2 linked regions of the Phenylobacterium montanum genome follow. Each later gene encodes a partner of the first gene's protein in a complex. Links are inferred from orthologs where the notes say so. Each region holds a gene or a part of one and is shown on either strand. Other genes may lie near its edges.

Region 1 (3,074 bases):
CGGCCAACCCCAAGTTCTGCATCTCGGCCCTGAGGCGTTATCGTCCCGCCGACTTCATCGCCCTGATCGATAAGGCCGGGATCGCCTGGCACGAAAAGACCCTGGGCCAGCTGTTCTGTGACGGCCCGGCCACCCAGGTGGTCAAGCTGCTCTTGGACGAGATGGCGCGTCACGGCGTGATCCTGCGGCTGGAGACATCCATCGGCGAGATCCAGCAGGCTGGCGGCGGCTTTCGCCTCACAGCCGGCGGCCGGGCGATCGCCTGCCAGTCCCTGGTGATCGCCACCGGCGGCAAGTCGATCCCGAAGATGGGCGCCACCGGCTTCGGCTACGAGGTCGCCGCCCGGTTCGGAGTTCCGGTGGTCGAGCCGCGCCCGGCCCTCGTGCCCCTGACCTTCGAGATCGGCCTTCTGGAGCGGCTGAAGCCCCTGGCCGGCGTCGCCGTCGACGTTCGGGTCATGGGCGGCGGGACGAGTTTCGATGAGGCCATGCTGTTCACTCACCGCGGCCTCTCCGGCCCGGCGATCCTGCAGGTCTCGTCCTACTGGCGACCGGGCGAGGAGATCGTGGTCGACATGGCGCCTGGGATCGACGTCTTCTCGCTGCTGAAGGCGGCCAAGGCCGAGCGTGGGCGGGCGGCCCTGGCCACAGTCCTGGGCGAGCATCTGCCGCGCCGCCTGGCCCAGCTGATCGCCGAGCAGACGGGCGCCCAGGGCAACCTGGCCGACACCCCCGACCGCCTGCTGCGCCAGGCGGCGGAGGCGGTGAACGCCTGGCGGGTCAAGCCGGTGGGATCGGAGGGCTACCGCACCGCCGAGGTCACCGCCGGTGGGGTCGACACCCGCGCCCTGGACCAGCGCAGCATGATGGTCACGGCGGTCCCAGGTCTCTATTTCGTCGGCGAGGTCGTGGATGTCACCGGCTGGCTGGGCGGCTACAATTTCCAGTGGGCCTGGGCCAGCGGCTGGTGCGCCGGCCAGGCGGTCTGAGGGGTCTTGTCGCTCCAACCCGGCCGGCGCATGGTCCGCCGCGATCGAGCCTTTCAGCGGAGACCCCGCCATGCACCTGCCCGCCGAGGGTGACTTCCGGCTGCCCGACGATGCGGCCACGGCCCGCCTGGGCGCGGCGGTGGCCCATACCCTGGAGGCCGGCGAGGCGGTCTGCCTGTGGGGCCCGCTCGGCGCCGGCAAGTCGACGCTGGCGCGGGGCCTGATCCGGGCCTTGACCAGGCCGGACGAGGACGTGCCCAGCCCGACCTTCACCCTGGTGCAGTTCTACGACAGCCCGAGCCTGCGTCTGGCCCATTTCGACCTCTATCGCCTGACCAAGCCCGAGGAACTGGAGGAGGTGGGCCTGGACGAGGCGCTGGATTCGGGCGCCGTGATCATCGAGTGGCCAGACCGCCTGCATGGCCATCTGCCGGGGGATCGACTCGATATAGAGCTGGCCGTCGATGGTCAGGCTGGCCGGGAGACCCGGCTCGCGCGCCTGACCCCGCACGGCAAGTGGGAAGGACGGCCGATTGAGTTCTGAACGCGAGGCGCTGAAGGCCGCCTTTCTCGCACAGCATGGTCTCGGCGCCGCGCGCCGCGAGCGCCTGACCGGAGACGCCTCGACCCGGGTCTACGAGCGGCTGCATCGGGCCGGCGCGCCCAGCCTGATCTTCATGGACCAGCCGCCGGCCCTGGAGACCAAGCCTTGCCCGCCGCAGGCCAGCCCCGCCGAGCGCCAGGCCCTGGGCTATAACGCCAGCGCGCGCCTGGCCGCCGGCCGGGTCGACGCCTTCGTCGCCGTGGCCGGCTATCTGAAAGGGCGCGGGCTCTCGGCGCCCGATGTCGTCCACGCTCAGCCGGCGGAAGGCCTGGCGGTGCTGGAGGACCTGGGCGACGATCTCTACGCCCGGCTGATCGAGCGCGGCCAGCCCGAGGCGCCGTTCTACGAGGCGGCGATCGACCTGATGATCCGGCTGCACGCCGAGGCGCCGCCCGCGGTGCTGGAATCGGCCGGTTCGACCTGGCCGCTGCTGAGCTATGACGAACTGGCGCTGAAGACCGGCCTCGACATGTTCATCGAGTGGTGGCCGAAATATTCGGGCGCGCCGGCCTTTTCGCTGGACGCCGTGGCCGAGTGGGACGCGCTCTGGGCGCCGATCCGCAGGCGCGGCGAGGCCGGCGCGAGCGTCTTCACCCACCGCGACTATCACGCCGAGAACTTGGTCTGGCTGCCCGGCCGCGAAGGCGTGGCGCGGGTCGGGCTGTTGGATTTCCAGGACGCCCTTCGCGCCCACCCGGCCTGGGATCTGCTTTCCCTGCTGCAGGACGCGCGCCGCGATGTGGCGCCCGAGCTTGAGGCGGCGATGCTGGACCGCTACCTCGCCGCCCGGCCGGAGTTGGACCGGCATGAGTTCCTGGAGGACTACCGCGGCCTTGCGGCCCTGAACGCCGCCCGCATCCTGTTCATCTTCGCCCGCCAAGTGGCCGGCTTCGGCCGCCCCCGCTATGCCGACCTGATGCCTAGGGTCTGGCGCACCCTGGAGCGCGACCTGGCCGAGCCGGAATTTGCGTCCCTGAAAGCCTGGTTCGACCGCGCGATCCCGCCGGAGACGCGCCGATGAGCGGACCCACCACCGCCATGGTGCTGGCCGCGGGCCTCGGCACCCGCATGCGACCCCTGACCGACACCAGGCCCAAGGCCCTGGTCGAGGTCGGCGGCAAGACCTTGATCGACCATACCTTGGACCGCCTGGCCGAGGCCGGGGTGACCACAGCGGTCGTCAATGTCCATGCCCACGCCGACCAGTTGATCGCCCACCTGGACGCCCGCGCCGCGCGCGACCCTTCGCTGAAGATCCACGTCTCAGACGAGCGCGGCGCGCTCTTGGAGACCGGCGGGGGGGTCAAGAAGGCCCGCGCCCTCCTCGGCGAGGCGCCGATCTGGGTGGCCAACAGCGACTATGTCTGGACCCATGACGGACGGCCCCCGGCCCTGGCCCGGCTCGCCGCCCTCTGGGACCCGGCGCAGATGGATTCGCTGGTGATCGTGGTCCCCAAGGCGCGCACCCAGGGGTTCGAGAC
Region 2 (3,229 bases), 820 kb from region 1 along the record:
CCAGGGCGTCGGCGCCGGACAGGTCGAGGTCGGCCTCGATCGGAACCACAGCCAGGACCGGCTGCACCACGGCCATAAGCCCCAGCGCCTCGATCCGCCGGGCGGTGGCCGCGGCCTGGGGCTGGGCGCGGGTGACCCACAGCCTGGCCGGCTCGGCGGTCAAATCGAGAGCAGCAGCCGCTCGCCGCCCTCTTGCCGGATCTCGGCGCCCAGCCGCTCACCTAGGGCACGCGCCGCCGCTTCGCCGTCGGCGGCATAGGCGATGCGGCCCTCGCGGCGGAAGCGCTCGCGCCCGTCCGGGGTCAGGGCTTCGACCGTCAGGGCCAGCTCGCTCCCCTCCAGCCTGGCATGGGCGCCGATGGCGGTGCGGCAGGAACCTTCCAGGGCCTCCAGGGCGCCGCGCTCGGCGGCGACGGCGATGGCGGTCGGGGCATGGCGCAGGGCCCTGACCCAATCGGCTTCGGACAGGCGTTCGGGGGTCTCGATAGCCAGCGCGCCCTGGCCCGGCGCCGGCGGATCAGCCTGGGGATCAAGCGCGGAGCGGACCACGCCGTCCAGGCCCAGGCGCTTCAGCCCCGCCAAGGCCAGCAGCATGCCGTCGGCCTCGCCGCGCTCCAGCTTGGCCAGGCGCGTGTCGACATTGCCACGCACCATCACGATCTCCAGGTCCGGCCGGGCGTTCAGCGCCTGGGCCTGGCGGCGCAGCGAGGCGGTGCCCAGGCGCGCGCCCTGGGGCAGGTCGGCCAGCCGGGCGTAGTTCGGGCTGACGAAGGCGTCGCGCGGGTCCTCGCGCTCGGGAATGGCGGCCAGCACCAGGCCGGGACGACGCTCGACCGGCACGTCCTTCATCGAGTGCACCGCGCAGTCGACCCGCCCATCCAGCATGGCCTCCTCGATCTCCTTGGTGAACAGGGCCTTGCCGCCGATTTCCAGCAGGCGCCGGTCCTGCACGTGATCGCCGGTGGTGACGATGCGCACCAGGGGCGCCACCGCCTCCGCGTCCTCCGGCCCATAGCCCAGGGCGGCGGCGATGCGGCGCTGCATGTGGCCGGCCTGCGTCAGGGCCAGCTTGGAGCCGCGGGTCCCGATGCGGACGATGGGCTGGGGCACGGGCGAGGCCTCCCTGGTGAAAATCCTGCGGGCGTGGAGCCAGCGCATCTGGCCTGCTACAGGAGGCGCGATGCGCCCGCAACCGACCCTGACCGTCCTCGGCGTCGAGACCAGCTGCGACGAGACCGCCGCCGCTGTGGTCCGGCGTTCGGCCGACGGCTCGACCGAGGTCCTGTCCTCGATCGTCGCCAGCCAGATCGCCGCCCACGCCCCCTTCGGCGGGGTGGTGCCGGAGATCGCCGCCCGCGCCCATGTGGAGATCATCGACCAGGTGATCCTTGAGGCCATGCGCGCCGCCGGCCTGGGATTTTCCGGGTTGGACGGGGTGGCGGCCACCGCAGGGCCGGGCCTGGTGGGCGGGGTGATGGTGGGGCTGTCGGCCGGCAAGGCCATCGCGCTGGCCCGCGGCCTGCCGCTGGTGGCGGTGAACCATCTCGAGGGCCATGCCGTCTCGGCGCGGCTGGGCGCGGAGATCGCCTATCCGTTCCTCTTGCTGCTGGTCTCTGGCGGGCATTGCCAGCTCCTGGAAGTGGCCGGGGTCGGCCGCTGCCGGCGGGTCGGCTCGACCATCGACGATGCGGCGGGCGAGGCCTTTGACAAGATCGCCAAGGCCATGGGCCTGCCCTATCCTGGCGGCCCGGCGCTGGAAACGCTGGCCGAGGGCGGCGATGCAGGCCGCTTCGCCCTGCCTCGCGCCCTTTTGGGCCGCGAGGGCTGCGACTTCTCCTTCTCGGGCCTGAAGACCGCCGCCGCGCGGATGGCGGATGGCGTCACCGATCCGACCGATCGGCGCGACCTCGCCGCCGCCGTGCAGCAGGCCATCGCCCGCCAGTTGGCCGACCGCACCGCCAAGGCCATGGTCGGCTACGCCCGGCAGCACGGCCCGGGCGAGCGGCGGCTGGTTGTCGCCGGCGGGGTCGCCGCCAACCGCGAGGTTCGCCGCGCCTTGACCGCGCTGGCCCAGGCTCAGGGGTTCTTGTTCCACGCCCCGCCCCTCGCCTACTGCACCGACAATGCGGCCATGATCGCGCTCGCGGGCGCCGAGCGGTTGGCCGAGGGCCTCAGCGACGGGCTGGACGCAGTCGCCCGGCCGCGCTGGCCGCTGGACGAGGCGGCCGCCTCGTCCAATCCTACCCACAAGCCCGGACGCAAGGGAGCCAAGGCGTGAGCGGATTTCAGCGGGTTGGGGTGGTCGGCGCCGGCGCCTGGGGCACAGCCCTGGCCCAGGTCTGCGCCCGGGCCGGCCGCTCCCCGCTGCTCTGGGCCCGCGAGCCCGAGGTGGCCGAGGCGATTTCGCGCGAGCACACGAACCCCCTGTTCCTGCCGGGTGTCGATCTGGACCCGGCCGTGGAAGCGACTTCGAACCTGGCCGACCTGACCGGCCTCGACATGATTCTGGCCGTGGCCCCCGCCCAGCACTTGCGCGCGACCTTCACCGCCCTCTCGCCCCAGATCCCGAAGGGCCTGCCGGTGGTGCTGTGCGCCAAGGGGGTGGAGCAGGGCTCGCTGAAGCTGATGGCCGAGGTGTTGGCCGACGTGGCGCCCCAGGCGCGGGCGGCGGTGCTGTCGGGTCCCAGCTTCGCCGGCGAGGTCGCTCGCGGCCTGCCGACCGCCGTCACCCTAGCCTGCGCCGACGAGGCTCTGGGCGAGGCCCTGGCCCAGGCCCTGGCCACCCCGAGCTTCCGCCCCTACTGGACCGATGACCTCGTCGGCGCCGAGGCGGGCGGGGCGGTCAAGAACGTCCTGGCCATAGCCTGCGGCATTGTCGAGGGGCGCGGCCTTGGCCGCAGCGCCCACGCCGCCCTGGTCACCCGCGGGTTCGCCGAGTTGACCCGGCTGGCTGTGGCCCTGGGCGCCGAGGCCCGCACACTGGCCGGGCTATGCGGCCTGGGCGACTTGGTCCTGACCTGCTCCAGCGCCCAGTCGCGCAACATGAGCGTCGGCCTGGCGCTGGGCCGCGGCGAGACGCTCGACCAGGCCCTGGCCGGCAAGCTGTCGGTAGCCGAGGGCGTGGCTTCGGCGCCGGCAGTTAGAGCCCTGGCAAACAAGGTCGGAGTGGAAACGCCAATCTGCGAGGCGGTGGCGGCGGTGCTGGCCGGTGAAAAGGGCCTGGACCAAG

What was found.
Region 2: the proteins of tsaE (region 1) and tsaD are in contact, whole or in part, in a crystal structure (PDB 6N9A), measured with the Thermotoga maritima proteins. The link is inferred for Phenylobacterium montanum from one-to-one orthologs. Residues at the interface, in WP_004082108.1 of Thermotoga maritima: Leu37, Gly38, Lys46, Lys57, Val59, Lys60, Ser61, Thr63, Phe64, Thr65, Leu66, Met67, Val69, Pro71, Tyr82, Arg83, Leu84, Asp86, Asp88, Phe89, Asp93, Ile128, Asp130, Glu131, Arg134; in WP_004082750.1 of Thermotoga maritima: Cys10, Asp11, Arg49, His50, Leu82, Gly84, Gly135, Gly136, Glu154, Thr155, Leu156, Asp157, Asp158, Ser159, Glu162, Asp165, Lys166, Arg169, Leu170, Tyr175, Lys213, Thr214, Leu217, Tyr218, Gln221, Arg222, Asn324.

What each region holds. Positions count from the first base shown.
Region 1 is NZ_CP073078.1:3,192,385-3,195,458, reverse strand. The notes cover bases 29-2,796. They hold tsaE (tRNA (adenosine(37)-N6)-threonylcarbamoyltransferase complex ATPase subunit type 1 TsaE), read left to right. Parts: upstream 29-1,059; coding sequence 1,060-1,533; downstream 1,534-2,796. Other genes in these bases: KCG34_RS14270 (nucleotidyltransferase family protein), read left to right, coding at 2,611-2,796; amgK (N-acetylmuramate/N-acetylglucosamine kinase AmgK), read left to right, coding at 1,523-2,614; KCG34_RS14285 (BaiN/RdsA family NAD(P)/FAD-dependent oxidoreductase), read left to right, coding at 29-989. Also shown: more of KCG34_RS14285, read left to right, coding at 1-28; more of KCG34_RS14270, read left to right, coding at 2,797-3,074. UniProt on the Escherichia coli protein: Required for the formation of a threonylcarbamoyl group on adenosine at position 37 (t(6)A37) in tRNAs that read codons beginning with adenine.
Region 2 is NZ_CP073078.1:4,015,594-4,018,822, forward strand. Bases 307-3,229 are described here. They hold tsaD (tRNA (adenosine(37)-N6)-threonylcarbamoyltransferase complex transferase subunit TsaD), read left to right. Parts: upstream 307-1,180; coding sequence 1,181-2,278; downstream 2,279-3,229. Other genes in these bases: hemC (hydroxymethylbilane synthase), read right to left, coding at 307-1,044; KCG34_RS18245 (NAD(P)H-dependent glycerol-3-phosphate dehydrogenase), read left to right, coding at 2,275-3,229. Also shown: KCG34_RS18230 (uroporphyrinogen-III synthase), read right to left, coding at 1-163; more of hemC, read right to left, coding at 160-306.